2 regions of the Brenneria roseae subsp. americana genome follow, and region 1 is predicted to be linked to the other one. Evidence: predicted binding sites of a transcription regulator. Region 1 holds the regulator's gene; the other holds the start of a gene.
The links. The regulator LexA, encoded in region 1, represses DNA repair genes until DNA is damaged. The targets are predictions, from matches to a motif close to TNCTGTATGTACATACAGNA.
Positions count from the first base shown of each region.

Region 1 (7,580 bases):
ACGCTGCAACTGAAGAATACGGCAACATGCTGGACTACGGTATCCTGGATCCGACCAAGGTGACCCGTTCTGCTCTGCAGTACGCGGCGTCTATCGCTGGTCTGATGATCACCACCGAATGTATGGTTACCGAACTGCCGAAAGATGATAAGGCGGATTTAGGTGCCGCAGGTGGTATGGGCGGCATGGGTGGAATGGGCGGTATGATGTAATAAGGTGTCGTTGTCATCGGGCACCGCGTTCCGATGACAATCTGATCCCTGATTACTTTCGTTTGCATCCACGCTTTGCAAAAAAGCACTATCTCAGGCTATGCCGGATAGTGCTTTTTTTATGGCTGCCGTCTTTTACTTTCAGGCCGTTGCTTTGCAATGTTGGAGACGCGCCAGGCGTTTTTTTATGCCTGAGCGTTTCTTTTCCGCTTTATCTGCACGTTGTCCTGCCTTACGTGTTATGACGTGACTTTCCCTTTGAAATCAGTAAGTCTTCCCGGTGCGAAAAGATTGCCGAAATCGTGTTTCATCCGTGATCAATCGGTTCATTACATGTCATAGAGAGGCCATTCTGCGCTACAATATGAGACGTTTATTTTATTTACGAAACAGCCCAAGGCGGAGTGGGGACAATGTCTGATGATGCGCCGGCTCTTCTGCGCGCCATTGAGTGGTGTACTGAGCCATCTCCGGTTCTGCCCGGATATATTGCGAGCTGGTTGATGGAAACGGGCTCAATGACGCAGCGGCTCGAGACGTATTGCACCCAACTGACGGTTGAACTCTGCAATGAACGTTTTGTCATTTCTTCAGAACTGTGCGATGAGCGGGAACATTTGCCGGCCAGTGAGCGTTATTGGCTGCGTGAGGTCGTGCTTTATGGCGATGAACGGCCATGGCTGTTTGGCCGTACACTGATCCCTCTGCAAACGTTGGAAGGGGCCGGCTCGGGCTTGAAAGCGATCGGTGATGAGCCGTTGGGTCGTTATCTGTTTCAGCAAGAGACGCTGACGCGTGATTATATTCATACCGGATGCTGTGCCGGTTTGTGGGCGCGGCGTTCGCGTTTGTGTCTTTCTGGCAGTCCGTTTCTGCTGACTGAACTGTTTCTGCCAGAAGCACCGCTTTATTTTACGGATAGCTGTGAAGGCTAGCCGGCAATTGAGGAGATGAGTCCGTTGGAAAGAAGTATAACGGCGGGAAAATGGCTGGCTTACTGTCGTTTGATGCGTATTGATAAGCCGATTGGTTCCCTGCTGCTGCTGTGGCCAACGCTATGGGCCTTATGGATGGCAGGTCGCGGCATACCTGAACCCTGGGTCCTGTTTGTTTTCGTCGCCGGGGTTTTTTTAATGCGTGCAGCAGGCTGCGTTATCAATGATTATGCCGATCGTCATTTTGACGGCCATGTGAAACGTACCGCTTCGCGTCCTCTGCCCAGCGGCATGGTCAGTGAACAGGCGGCAAAAGTTCTGTTTGTGATGCTGGTTCTGCTGGCGTTCAGTCTGGTGCTGACGTTGAATCGGATGACCATCTGGCTTTCCGTTGCCGGATTGGCGTTGGCCTGGGTATATCCATTTATGAAACGCGTCAGCCATTTACCGCAGTTTGTTCTGGGAGCGGCGTTTGGTTGGTCAATTCCGATGGCCTATGCCGCAGTCAGTGAAACGCTGCCGTTAACCTGCTGGCTGATGTTTCTGGCTTATATCTGCTGGACGGTTGCTTATGATACGCAATATGCGATGGTTGATCGGGATGATGATCTCAAGATCGGTATCAAATCCACAGCGATCCTGTTTGGCCGTTTTGATACGTTGATCATTGGTTTACTGCAATTGGGCACTTTGTTACTGATGGCGGCGCTGGGCTACCTTACATCGCTGGGCCCTGTCTTTTATGCCTCGCTACTGGTGGCCACCGGGCTGTTTGTTTATCAGCAACGCTTGATCGCCGGGCGGGAACGTGATGCCTGTTTCAAGGCCTTTAAAAACAATAATTATGTCGGTATGGCGTTGTTTGCCGGTGTGATATTGGGTTTGTAACGCGGGATGTTGCTGATAGATGTTGCTGATAAAACGGCGGCGATATACTTCGCCGCCGTTTTTGTCTGGCGTAAGGTGTTATTCCTGTGAATGGTTTTCCACTGCCGGCAGTGTGTCATTTTCCGTTTCCGCCGGTGAACTGGCGCTTTCAATCGTCAACCTGACTTCCGGGGTGATTAAATCGGCCAGAATATTGTAGATTGTCAAAATATCACCCTGAGCCGCTTCAAGGCTGTCGGTGATGTAGCCTTCACTGCGCAACGTCGCAACCAGCGTTGAGAAAACGGCCTTATCGAAGAATTCAGGCGCGTTGATGCCGTGCAACACGGACAGGCGTTGTGCCATGTTGCGGCTCTCTTTCTCCAGCGTTCCGCGATTGATCTCAGGATTCGCTCCCAGCAGTGACAACGTGATGGCATAGCGTTGCAGCGTTTCACGTACACCGGCCGCTAAAAGTTGCAGCGTGCGGATACGGGCCGGATTGATGAGCAAGTCGCCTTCTTTGCTGCACAACAACTGCTGACGGGTTAACTCGGCTACCAGTGTGGATATCACTTCCGGTAGCTGCTCCTTTGAATAATGCAGAAACAGTTCGGCCTTCAGCAGCGGATAAATCAGCGTCACCTGACGAACCACTTCAGCGAGCGTAATGCGGCGGTGATGAATCGCCATGCTGGCAATGAGCGACGGCAATATCAGCAGGTGCTGAATGTTATTGCGGTAATACGTCATCAACACGGCCTGTTCCCGCGGCAGAATAATAATGTCGCCGATACTGTCTTTCTCGACTTCAAATTTATCCATGCCCAGCGCGTGTTCCAGTAGCTCCTCCGCCGCCTTTTTCGGTGCGGTGATGTCTTTATGGTAAGGAACGTTACGCAGCAGTTGCAGATAACAATCCAGCTGTTCCTGCATTTGTTCTCTGGTCAGAGATCGCTGACGCGAAGCCAGCAAAGCCGTTGAGCAGAGATTCATGGCATTTGCCGCAGCGGAATTGTTGATGCGTACCATGATATCCGTAGCGATATCCTGCACGGTCGGTGTCAGCCAGCTCGGGCGCTGTGCTTCAATCGGGTCAATGGCGTCACGCCACTGCGGTACATGTTGATTCAGGTAGGTGGTTAACGGCAGCGGTTCGCCGAAGTTCACGTAACCTTGTCCGAGATTGCGTAATTTACGCAAGCCGCGAACCATCTGCATAAAGCCTTCTTTCTCTTTTGTTGCGCCGCGCAGTTCTTTCGCGTAGGTGCCGACCTCCATGACGTGCTCATAGCCGACATAGATAGGCACCAGCGTAATGGGGCGCGTACCGCCGCGCAACATGGCCTGAATAGTCATGGCCAGCGTACCGGTCTTTGGCTCCAGCAGGCGCCCTGTACGTGAACGGCCACCTTCAACAAAATATTCGACCGAGTAACCCCGGGCAAAAAGCTCGCCCAGATATTCACGGAAAATGGTGGAATACAGTTTATTGCCTTTGAAGGTACGGCGAATAAAGAACGCGCCTAAGCGACGGAAAATCGGGCCGGCGGGCCAGAAGTTCAGGTTAATGCCCGCCGCGATATGCGGGGGCACCAGCCCCTGATGATAGAGCACATAGGACAGCAGTAAATAGTCCATGTGGCTACGGTGACAGGGGACATAGACGATTTCATGTCCATCCTGTGCCAGTTGGCGTACGCGCTCGGCGTTGTGGACGTTGATGCCCTGATAGAGGCGGTTCCACGTCCAGCTTAATACACGATCCGACAGACGAACCGCTTCATAAGAGAAGTCGGCGGCAATTTCCTCCATCAGGGCAATCGCGTTTTGCTGTGCTTTCTCATGGGAGATTTTTTTGCTGCGCGCTTCGTCATCTACGGCCTTTTTGATCGCCTTGGAATCAAGCAGCTTATTAAACAGCTCCTGACGTACCGGCAGACGCGGCCCTACCGCCGCCAATCGCTGACGGGAGAAGTGCATGCGGGCGACCCGCGCCAGCTTGTGGGCGATGGTTTTGTCAGTACCGTGCTCGGTTGCCATGTAACGTAATGACACCGGGCTGGAAAAACGGACAAAGCTGTCGCGGCCCAGCCACAGTACGGCAAAGAATTTCTCGATACCGTTCAGCAACCGCAAATGCGGGGTAGCCTGATTTTGTCCTTCACGGCCGGGCGAACGACCAAACATGACGGAAACCGGCACCATTTGCACATCCAGATCGGGATTGGCGCGGTGCAAATCCAGATAGTCGTGAAACAGTTTTACCGATTTCTGTTTTGGAACGTAGTATCGGAAAAGACGGGGACCGTCATTGATAAAGACATGACTGGGCAGTTCCACTCCGCCAATGTCCACGGGCAGCAGGGGATCAGGCAAACCAAGCGTCTGACATTTTGTCCGCAGTGTCATTAAATCTGCCTGAGAATTGTAAGGCAACACATAGAGGATAGGGCGTGACGGGTCTAAACCCAGCTCAGTCACGGGATCTATGGGTATGACTTTACTTTTCACTAACAGCCCGAGTGGGAAACTCAATAATTTATAGTAAATTTTACGCCAACCTGACATAACAACTTGAAGCCTCTTGTTAGCAATGCGTCGCAAGGATACCAGAAACTGCGCTGGAGATCTGTGGTTATGAGACAACGGTTAAGTGTTAAAATGCGGGCGATCTCTTATAAGCTATTTTTATAAAAAACGGAGGATAAATGAATAAAGCAACGGGAATGACCCGGATTATCAAAGCAACCGGCTATTCCCTTAAGGGACTGAAACAGGCATGGCGGCACGAAGCGGCTTTTCGTCAGGAAACGGTGCTGACGATCGTCGGGGTGGTTATCGCCTGTCTGCTGCCCGTCACGCTGGTCGAGACGCTGTTGCTTATCGGAGCGGTCGTGTTGATCATGCTTTTTGAACTGGTGAACAGTGCGATTGAAGCCGTCGTGGATCGCGTGGGCACTGAGCATCATGAATTATCCGGCCGGGCGAAGGACATCGGATCGGCTGCCGTTTTTGTGGCTATTCTGCTCGCGGCTGTCGTCTGGGGCAGTATTCTGTGGCGGCATTTTGCATGAAGGTTGGCAGAAATTAATAAAAAACCGAGGTTTACTCACATCCCGGTTCCCAATTGGGTATGACCTGTATATACTCACAGCAAGACTGTATAAACAACCAGGGGGCGGAATGAAAGTATTAACAGCCAGACAGCAACAGGTTTATGACCTGATCCGCGATCATATTGCGCAGACCGGTATGCCGCCTACGCGTGCAGAAATTGCCCAACAACTGGGATTTCGTTCGCCTAATGCCGCTGAAGAGCATTTGAAAGCATTAGCGCGCAAGGGGGTGATTGAAATCGTATCTGGCGCATCTCGTGGTATTCGGTTGCTGATGGAAGAAGAGGCTGGCATTCCGTTGATTGGCCGTGTTGCTGCGGGTGAGCCGCTTCTGGCGCAAGAGCATATTGAATGTCATTATCAGGTCGATCCCGGCATGTTCAAACCCAGAGCGGATTTCTTACTGCGGGTAAACGGCATGTCGATGAAAGATATCGGTATTATGGATGGTGATCTGCTGGCCGTACATAAAACGCAGGATGTGCATAACGGTCAGGTCGTCGTTGCCCGTATTGAAGATGAGGTGACGGTAAAACGACTAAAAAAACAAGGGAATACGGTTCAGTTGCTGGCTGAAAACGAAGAGTTTTCTCCTATCGTCGTCGATCTGCGCGAGCAGAGTTTCTCTATCGAAGGTCTGGCCGTTGGCGTAATTCGTAACGGTGACTGGAGCTGACTTTAGGCACCCTACGCCAGGCGATAGGTTTGCCGTCCCGACATTGATTCATGCATCGCCCCGTTCCGGGGCGATGTTGTTTATCCCCTCATTCATCACTCCTTGATACCTTGCCTGCCGACGCGGTGCTCCGATCTTTTTGGGTTATACCGTTGATATATTTATTTACATTTGATGGGAGTAAATAAATATATGCGTTACTTCCTGTTTTTATGTGGTTTTTAAATTATTTCATCATTATAAAAATCATTTATTCAGACTTAGGGTCTGGTTTACATAAAATAACCAGAATTATTTACTATAATTATTTTCAAGATAAGCATTTTTATCTTATTTGATGATGAATGCTGAAATTAACGATATGGGTATAAGTAACTATTTACTTATGCCATTTTAACCTAAGTTATGGAGATTACTATGAATAAGGACCAAACCAGCGGTAACTGGAAACAGCTTAAAGGTAAAGCGAAAGAACAGTGGGGTAAACTGACTGACGATGATTTGAAGATTATCGAAGGTAAACGTGACCAATTGGTTGGCAAGATCCAGGAACGCTATGGTTACGAGCAGGAAGCTGCCGAGAAAGAAGTAAAAGACTGGGAAAGTCGTAACAAATACTTCTGGTAAGGAAAACCATCATCCCTGGCGGCATGGCAATCTTGCTGGCTGAGTCAGGATAAACTGGCATAACAAGGAACGATACCGCGGGTCTACGCGGATGCGCCAGATACACAGGGAGGTGTCTGCTGAATTAGCCCTTGCGAGTAATCGTGAGGGCTAACGCTTTTTGATCGGTATGCTGTGGTCGTGATCGCAATGATCCGTTTGTTTACATGTCGCGACTTCCTGACAGCTTTCACATAGCCCATGCGCTTCAATCACGCTGTGGCGCAAAGTAAAACCCGCCTGTTGCGCCAAATTACGGAGTGTTTCTTCCACCCCTTCAGTCTGACGTTCGGTAACCTGACTGCATCGGTCGCAGATAAAGAGTGCGGAGGTGTGACTATGATCCTCAATATGGTGACAGAGCACGTAGCTGTTGTTTGACTCGACCCGATGAATAAAACCCTGCTCCAGTAAGAAATCAAGAGCACGATAAACTGTCGGCGGTTTAGCCTGCGGTTCTGATATCCGTAAGAGATCGAGCAGATCGTAGGCGCTGATGGCACCAGACTGTTGCGCCATCAGACGTAACACTTCCAGTCGCTGTGGCGTCAGACGAACGCCGCGCTGCTGACAAATCTGTTCAGCCTGGGCAAGTAATTTGTCCTGTGTGGTTGAATCCATTGCCATATCACCCTGACGGATAGAGAAACGAAGTGCATATCTTATCACGGCTGGAGAAAAACACCGAGCCAGTGACGCCGGCTTATCAGGTGCGTTAGCGAAGACGGCGTGTGTCAGGCAACCAGGTCGATTAACAAGGCCCGCAGTGATGTTTCAGCCGTTAGAGTCAACGCCGATTCATGTTGGATAAACGCACCGTCACCACAGTGCAGCACCTGGGGGCCTGACTGTTCATGGATGCTCATGGAGCCATGAATCAACTGCAAATAAGCCCGATTGCCTTGCAGCATAATGGTCTGTTGCTCATTTTCTTGCCATTCCAGATGATGGATCCACACTTGTTGGCGGAGTTGCAAACTGCCTTGCTCGCCCTCTGGTGAGGCCAATAAACGATGGCCGGTTTTGTTCAGCGATAAGCGCTGTAGCGCATCGTTTTCTCGCGTTGGGCAAGCATCCAGCCACAGTTGCATGCGCGTCAGCGGCT
Region 1 covers NZ_QDKJ01000005.1:278,286-285,865, forward strand. Annotated here, with positions in the region: gene groL (chaperonin GroEL) at 1-212, shown strand, start outside; gene ubiC (chorismate lyase) at 626-1,147, shown strand; gene ubiA (4-hydroxybenzoate octaprenyltransferase) at 1,163-2,035, shown strand; gene plsB (glycerol-3-phosphate 1-O-acyltransferase PlsB) at 2,114-4,585, opposite strand; gene B4923_RS08690 (diacylglycerol kinase) at 4,726-5,091, shown strand; gene lexA (transcriptional repressor LexA) at 5,201-5,809, shown strand; gene B4923_RS08700 (CsbD family protein) at 6,227-6,436, shown strand; gene zur (zinc uptake transcriptional repressor Zur) at 6,587-7,096, opposite strand; gene B4923_RS08710 (pirin family protein) at 7,210-7,580, opposite strand, start outside.

Region 2 (7,580 bases), on a different contig from region 1:
ATCCTGTTGCGCAAAGCGGCCACCTCCGGCATGGAAAACCGCAAACCGGTTGTGCTACAGGCCCATCTGGATATGGTGCCTCAGAAGAATAACGACACAGTGCATGATTTCACCAAGGACCCTATCCAACCCTATATTGATGGCGAATGGGTAAAAGCCCGTGGTACGACACTGGGCGCCGACAACGGTATCGGTATGGCGTCGGCGCTGGCGGTTCTGACGGATAACAGCGTCAAACACGGCCCACTGGAAGTCCTGCTGACCATGACTGAAGAGTCCGGTATGGATGGCGCTTTTGGTCTGCAACCAAACTGGTTACAGGGTGAAATCCTGATCAACACCGATTCGGAAGAAGAAGGCGAAGTCTACATGGGCTGTGCCGGTGGCATTGACTTCATTACCCGTTTATCACTAGTGCGTGAAGCCCTGCCAGCCGGTTATCAGACGCTGCAACTGACCATCAAAGGTCTGAAAGGCGGTCACTCCGGCTGTGATATTCATCTTGGACTGGGCAACGCCAACAAGCTGCTGGCCCGTTTCCTGTTTGAACAGGCAGATAAACTGGACCTACGTATTCTTGATCTGAACGGCGGTACGCTGCGTAACGCGATTCCCCGGGAATCCTTTGCCACGCTGGCATTGCCCGCGGCCAATGTCGATCAACTGAAAGCATTGAGCCAGGAATACCTGTCCACGCTGAAAAATGAGCTGTCAGCCGTCGAGAAAAATCTGAACATACTGGTAGAAACCAGCGAAACGAAATCACAGGCGTTAACCAAAGACAGTCGCGATCGTCTGCTGGCATTGCTGAACGCAATGCCAAACGGCGTGATCCGCATGAGTGATGCAGTAAAAGGCGTGGTGGAAACGTCATTGAACGCAGGCGTCGTCACCATGAACGAGCAGGAAGTGGAAATTATCTGCCTGATTCGCTCACTGATCGACAGCGGTAAAGACTATGTTGTCGGAATGCTCACCGCGCTGGGACAGCTGGCGGGGGCACATACCTCGCCAAAAGGCGGCTACCCGGGCTGGCAGCCGGATGCAGGTTCACAGGTTATGCAGCTGGTGCGTGAAACCTACCAGAAGCTGTTCAACAAGACGCCGAATATCATGGTGATCCATGCCGGGCTGGAATGTGGTCTGTTCAAGAAACCGTATCCGGATATGGATATGGTTTCTATCGGGCCAACCATTACCGGTCCGCATTCACCGGATGAGCAAGTCCATATCGCCAGCGTGGGACAATACTGGCAACTGCTTACCGCATTGCTGAAAGCGATCCCTGAACGCGCCTGATCGCGTGCTGGTGAGAAAAACAGAGGCGGCTTGTAAAAGCCGCTTTTTTTATGGCGAACTGTCTGTTCTACCCATTGGCTATTCCCAGTTCAGCACCAGCTGTCGTTCAATTTGCGGATCGAGCAGCGTGACATGCACCCCCACCAGACGAACCCCGCGCGCCTCTCGCCGCGCCTCCCAGGTTTGCCGCGCCAGCGTGACGAGATCCTGCTTGTTCAATACCGGCCAAACATGTTCCTGCGTCGTCTGCCGAAAGTCATCAAACTTCAGCTTTACCCCTTGCCGGGCAATATGCAGATCCGGTTTGACCCGCTTTAAACGCCGTTCAAGTTCCTGATAAAGCTGCTCGATGAGCCCTTCACATTCATGCCAGTGATGAATGTCTTTCGCCAGTGTTTTCTCAACGCCCACCGATTTACGTAATCGATCTGGTGAGATTGGCCGCTTATCGATGCCATGACAACGCTCCCACAGAACACGACCAAATTTTCCGAAACTTTTTAGCAATTCCGCCAGTTCATAGCGGCGCACATCGGCACAGGTCAACATCCCTTTTTCTTCCAGCCGTTTTGCGGTGACTTTACCTACACCGGGGATCTTTGCCAGCGGTAGCTGCAAAATAAAGGTATCCACCCGATCGGGCGGGATCACATACTGACCGTTGGGTTTATTGAGTTCGGAGGCGACTTTGGCGAGAAATTTAATGGGCGCCACGCCTGCCGATGCCGTCAGGTTCAGTTCCCTGAAAATCGCCTGACGGATCTCTTCTGCTATCAGCGTTGCCGAACCATTGCAATAGGGGCTGTCGGTGACATCCAGATAGGCTTCATCCAGAGAAAGCGGTTCAATGAGTGAGGTATAGCGGGCAAAAATGTCACGGATCTGCCGGGACGTCTCCTTGTACACCTCCATCCGGCCAGACAGCAAGGTCAGATGGGGGCAAAGACGTAACGCAGTCGCGGTGGCCATCGCGCTATGAATACCATAACGCCGCGCAGGGTAATTCGCGGTGCTGATTACGCCACGACGATCGGCGCTGCCGCCGATCGCCAGCGGGATATCGCGCAGACGCGGGTCGTCACGCATCTCAATGGCTGCGTAGAAGCAATCCATATCCACATGAATGATTTTTCGCATACGCCCTCCCGCCTTACTGTATAAAAATACAGTAAAACATAAAGGCAGACAAGTTGAGAAACCGGTCAAGGCGTTTGTTCAGCAATCAGTCGCACCCGTTTAAATACTTATATTGTCCCCGTATAAATCGCACTTTATAGTGGTTTCAGCCTTTGTCCGGGAAATAAAAAGAGAGTAATGATGGAAAATAAGCACGGCCACACCAACAGCGTTGAGAACCAATTTGGCTCGCAGGCACAAAATTATCTGACCAGTGCCGTCCATGCGCAGGGAAAAGATTTGGCGCGGCTTGCTACTTTATTAGCCCCCTTTCCCTCCGCCCACGTTATAGATTTAGGCTGCGGCGCCGGGCACGCCAGCTTCGTCGCCGCGCAGGCCGTGGCCGACGTTGTAGCATACGATCTGTCGGCACAAATGCTGGACGTGGTCAGCCAGGCGGCCAAACAGAAGGGGTTAAGCAATATTCGCGTACGGCAAGGCATTGCCGAATCCCTGCCTTTCGAGGATGCCAGCGCCGATATCATTATCAGTCGTTACTCCGCCCACCATTGGCATGATGTCGGCCAGGCGCTGCGCGAAATGAAACGGGTATTGAAGCCGGGTGGTCAAGTCATCATGATGGATGTGGTATCACCGGGTCATCCGCTGCTGGATATCTATTTGCAGACCGTTGAGAAGCTGCGCGACACCTCGCATGTACGTGACTATTCTCCCGGCGAGTGGCTGAGTATGTTCACTGAAGCGGGATTTGTGGTGCGCAATGTGACCAGCGATAGATTGCCGCTGGAGTTCAACAGTTGGATTGCCCGCATGCGCACGCCGGAGCATTTCGCCATCGCGATTCGGGAATTGCAAAAAACGCTGGCGGAAGAAGTGACGCGATATTTTGAAGTACAATCAGACGGTACCTTTGTCACCGACATTATGATGATCGAAGCCACGCGTGCGTAATTGATCGGCCATCTGGGTATATTGTGAAACGTACCAATAAAGGACAGTGGGAGTATATCATTCCGCCTTCTGCTGTCCCTGGTAGGTTCACGACTGTCGAAAAGAACGGCGTCAGCGTTGTTCGCCTCTCATTTTTACCTCGAAAATAGTTTTTTAATGGTTTTCATACTTGATTAAAATTAAGGCGATGATAATGTGAAACCGTTTTATATCCTTCGTCTTTCAGATTGCAACAATGTTACGTTTCCCTGTTTCGCCAGGGGGTTCAGGCATGAGACAGGTTTGGTTACCTTCTGACAGCAATTGAAATACATTGGTTATAAATCCGCCTAAAGGCAAAGGAATACGGAACGATAACTAACCGTATGTAGCACAGCTTTTTATTTCATCAGGATCCATAATGCAAAAAATCGCGCTGTCTTTTGCGATGTTGTTTTTTTTGCCCGCTATTGTTGTTACCAGCACAGCCAGTGAACCTGCGCCGATAACAAAAGAATTAAAACAGCAATTATTAGGCTCTCCGATCTATATTCAGATATTCAAAGAAGAGAGAGTATTAGAACTCTATGCTCAGTTAAGCGGCGAATATCGCTTATTAGAGAGTTATCCCATTTGTAAATATTCAGGCGGATTAGGGCCTAAGCGTATCGAAGGTGATTTGAAAAGCCCTGAAGGGTTCTATCAGGTTGATCTGCGCCAGCTCAAACCAGACAGCCGATATTACCGGGCAATTAATATCGGTTTCCCCAACGAATATGACAAATCGCAGGGATATTCCGGCCGGTATCTGATGATTCACGGCGAATGCGTGTCCGTTGGCTGCTACGCCATGACCAATAATTATATTGATGAAATTTATCGTTACGCTGAACAGGCACTGCTTAACGGACAGACGAAAATCGATCTGGCGATTTATCCGTTCCGCATGACGGAACAAAACATGCAGCGCCATCGCAATTCAAGCTATTACAGCTTCTGGCGCCAGTTGCAGCCGGGTTATGCGTATTTCAATCAGCACAACCAGCCGCCGGCCGTCGCGGTATTTAACGGTCAATATGTCGTTAACCCACCGCTGACGACCAGCCAGCCAGTATTAAATTACGCGTTCACCAAAGTGGAATAAGACAAATTCTCCTGGCATGATTTGATGCCAGGTTTCATTTCCAGTCAGTGGCTGCGTTGCCAGCACGGTTACGACATCATTCGGCGTCGTCTGCTGCTGAAAATCGATTTCCACATCCTGATCCAACAGCGTCGCTTTGCCAAACGGCGCCCGGCGGGTAATCCAGTACAGCTTGGTCGAACAGTATCCCATGACAAAGTGGCCGTCCGACAACAGCATGTTAAACACGCCCTTCCTGCGCAATACGTCGGCCTGTTCTGCAATATAGCGGAACACCGCCGGCCAATTACCCGGCGTGCGGGGATAGCGCTGTGACAATTGATGCAGCAGCCAGCAGAAAGCAAATTCGCTGTCGGTTTGACCGACAGGCCGAAACATCCCCGTTTTCAACGAGCGATAACCTTTCAACTGCCCGTTGTGGGCAAATGTCCAGTTTCTGCCCCATAGCTCGCGGGTAAAGGGGTGGGTGTTTTCCAGCGATACCGCGCCCCGATTGGCCTGCCGGATATGCGACACCACCGCGCAAGACTTGATGGGATAGTCCTGCACCAACCGGGCAATCGGCGAATTATAGCTTGGCTGCGGATCTTTGAAGGTACGACAACCGTTCCCTTCATAAAACGTAATACCCCAGCCGTCCCGATGCGGCCCGGTCAGACCGCCACGCTGAATCAGCCCGGTAAAACTGAAACAGATATCCGTCGGTACATTCGCACTCATCCCAAGCAGTTCACACATCTCGCCTCTCCTAACCTCCCCCGCGTGTTCGCTTTTCCTATTTGCCAGCCATCTCTTTTTCAATCAATTGAATCAGAATATGAATCGCCTTGATATGGATTTCCTGAATACGATCCGCATAACCGAAGTGGGGAACTCGAATTTCCACATCCGCCGTCCCCGCCATTTTACCGCCGTCTTTGCCCGTCAGCGTGATCACCTTCATGCGTTTTGCCTTCGCAGCCGCAATCGCTTTGATGATATTGCCTGAATTGCCTGATGTGGAGATGCCCAACAGCACATCGCCTTCACGACCCAGCGATTCAATATAACGGGAAAACACGAAGTCATAGCCGAAATCGTTGCTGACACAAGAAAGATGGCTGGGATCAGAAATGGCGATAGCCGGATAACCCGGACGGTTTTCACGGTAACGCCCCGTCAATTCTTCGGCGAAATGCATCGCATCACAGTGCGACCCGCCATTACCGCAGGAAATCACCTTCCCACCCGCTTTAAACGCATCCGCCAGTAACACCGCCGCGTTTTGAATCGATTGAATATTTGCGTCATCGCTTAAAAAGTTATTTAGCGTTTCTGCCGCTTCTTTCAGCTCGTTACGGATTAAGTCCTGATACATGGGATCCTCTCATTATGTCGTATGACATCATTCTATATTGCCATGCAGTGTAGCGGATCGCGGAAACAGCGAGAAGCGCGCAATGACACGATCGGCAGGATCGCTGACGCCAATCAGAAAACCGTGAACGGCTACCGGGTTTGTGAGTTAAGTTGTAATTGTGATGTAAATGAATTGATAAAAACAAGCAAATGCACTACAACAAATAAAGACCAACAGGTCAGACCTCTTATGACTCAACGGCCGTTTCACTCGTCATTTCCGCTGCACAATGTGGAGCCAAACGCGAATGAAAGGGTTCTTTAAGTCGACGACAACTCTGGAGACGTACTATGGTTGCTGTCAGTATTCTTCTCTTACTGATTATTATCGGTGCCATGTTCTATCACCGTATCAGCCTGCTTTTTAGCAGTGCGATTCTTGTTGCCTACTTTGCCGCCATGTCCGCCATACTGCTGTGGCCCGTCTGGCTGCTGGTCCCGCTGGTCATTGCGCTGATACCGTTTAACGTATTGCCGATTCGCCGTCGGCTTTTTTCCGCATCCGCTCTGCGCATGTTCCAGAAGGTCATGCCGCCGATGTCCAATACGGAAAAAGAAGCCATTGATGCAGGCACTACCTGGTGGGAAGGCGATCTTTTCCGTGGCTCACCGGACTGGAAAAAACTGCACAACTACCCGCAGCCACGTCTGACCGCCGAAGAACAGGCATTTCTTGACGGCCCGGTGGAAGAAGCCTGTCGCATGGCAAACGATTTTGAGATCACCCATGAACGCGCCGATCTGCCGCCGGAATTGTGGGCATTTCTCAAACAGCATCGCTTCTTCGCCATGATTATCAAAAAGCGGTACGGCGGTCTGGAGTTTTCTGCTTATGCGCAGGCGCAGGTTCTGCAAAAACTGGCTGGCGTCTCCAGTATTCTGGCGATTACCGTCGGCGTACCGAACTCGCTGGGCCCCGGTGAACTGCTGCAACATTACGGTACGGAAGAGCAGAAGGATCACTATTTGCCTCGTCTGGCCCAGGGTCAGGAGATCCCGTGCTTTGCCCTGACCAGCCCCGAAGCGGGCTCTGATGCCGGCTCCATTCCGGATACCGGCGTCGTCTGTTACGGCAACTGGCACGGCGAACAGGTCCTTGGCATGCGTCTGACCTGGAATAAACGTTACATCACGCTGGCGCCGGTCGCGACGGTGCTCGGTCTGGCCTTTAAACTGTATGACCCGGACCAGTTGCTGGGTAAAACCGAAGATGTGGGCATTACCTGTGCGCTGATCCCCACCAACACCGACGGCGTGCAGATTGGCCGCCGTCATTTCCCGCTGAATATTCCGTTCCAGAATGGACCGACGCAAGGTGAAAATATTTTTGTTCCGCTGGATTACATCATCGGCGGACCGAAAATGGCCGGACAAGGCTGGCGGATGCTGATGGAATGCCTGTCCGTCGGACGCGGCATTACATTGCCCTCCAACTCAACCGGCGGCCTGAAATCGATCGCGCTGGGTATCGGCGCGTATGCCTATATTCGTCGTCAGTTCAAGGTGTCCATCGGTAAAATGGAAGGGATTGAAGAGCCGCTGGCGCGTATCGCCGGTAACACGTATGTCATGGATGCCGCCTCTACGCTGATCACCAGCGGTATTATGCAGGGGGAGAAACCTGCCGTCCTGTCCGCCATTGTCAAATATCACTGTACCCACCGCGGTCAAC
Region 2 covers NZ_QDKJ01000016.1:55,111-62,690, reverse strand. Annotated here, with positions in the region: gene pepD (beta-Ala-His dipeptidase) at 1-1,299, shown strand, start outside; gene dinB (DNA polymerase IV) at 1,378-2,436, opposite strand; gene B4923_RS17915 (class I SAM-dependent methyltransferase) at 2,614-3,387, shown strand; gene dpaA (peptidoglycan meso-diaminopimelic acid protein amidase) at 3,788-4,510, shown strand; gene B4923_RS17905 (class II glutamine amidotransferase) at 4,481-5,248, opposite strand; gene lpcA (D-sedoheptulose 7-phosphate isomerase) at 5,286-5,867, opposite strand; gene fadE (acyl-CoA dehydrogenase FadE) at 6,200-7,580, shown strand, end outside.
Region 2: the regulator LexA is predicted to act here: its motif matches at 2,451-2,470, upstream of dinB (DNA polymerase IV).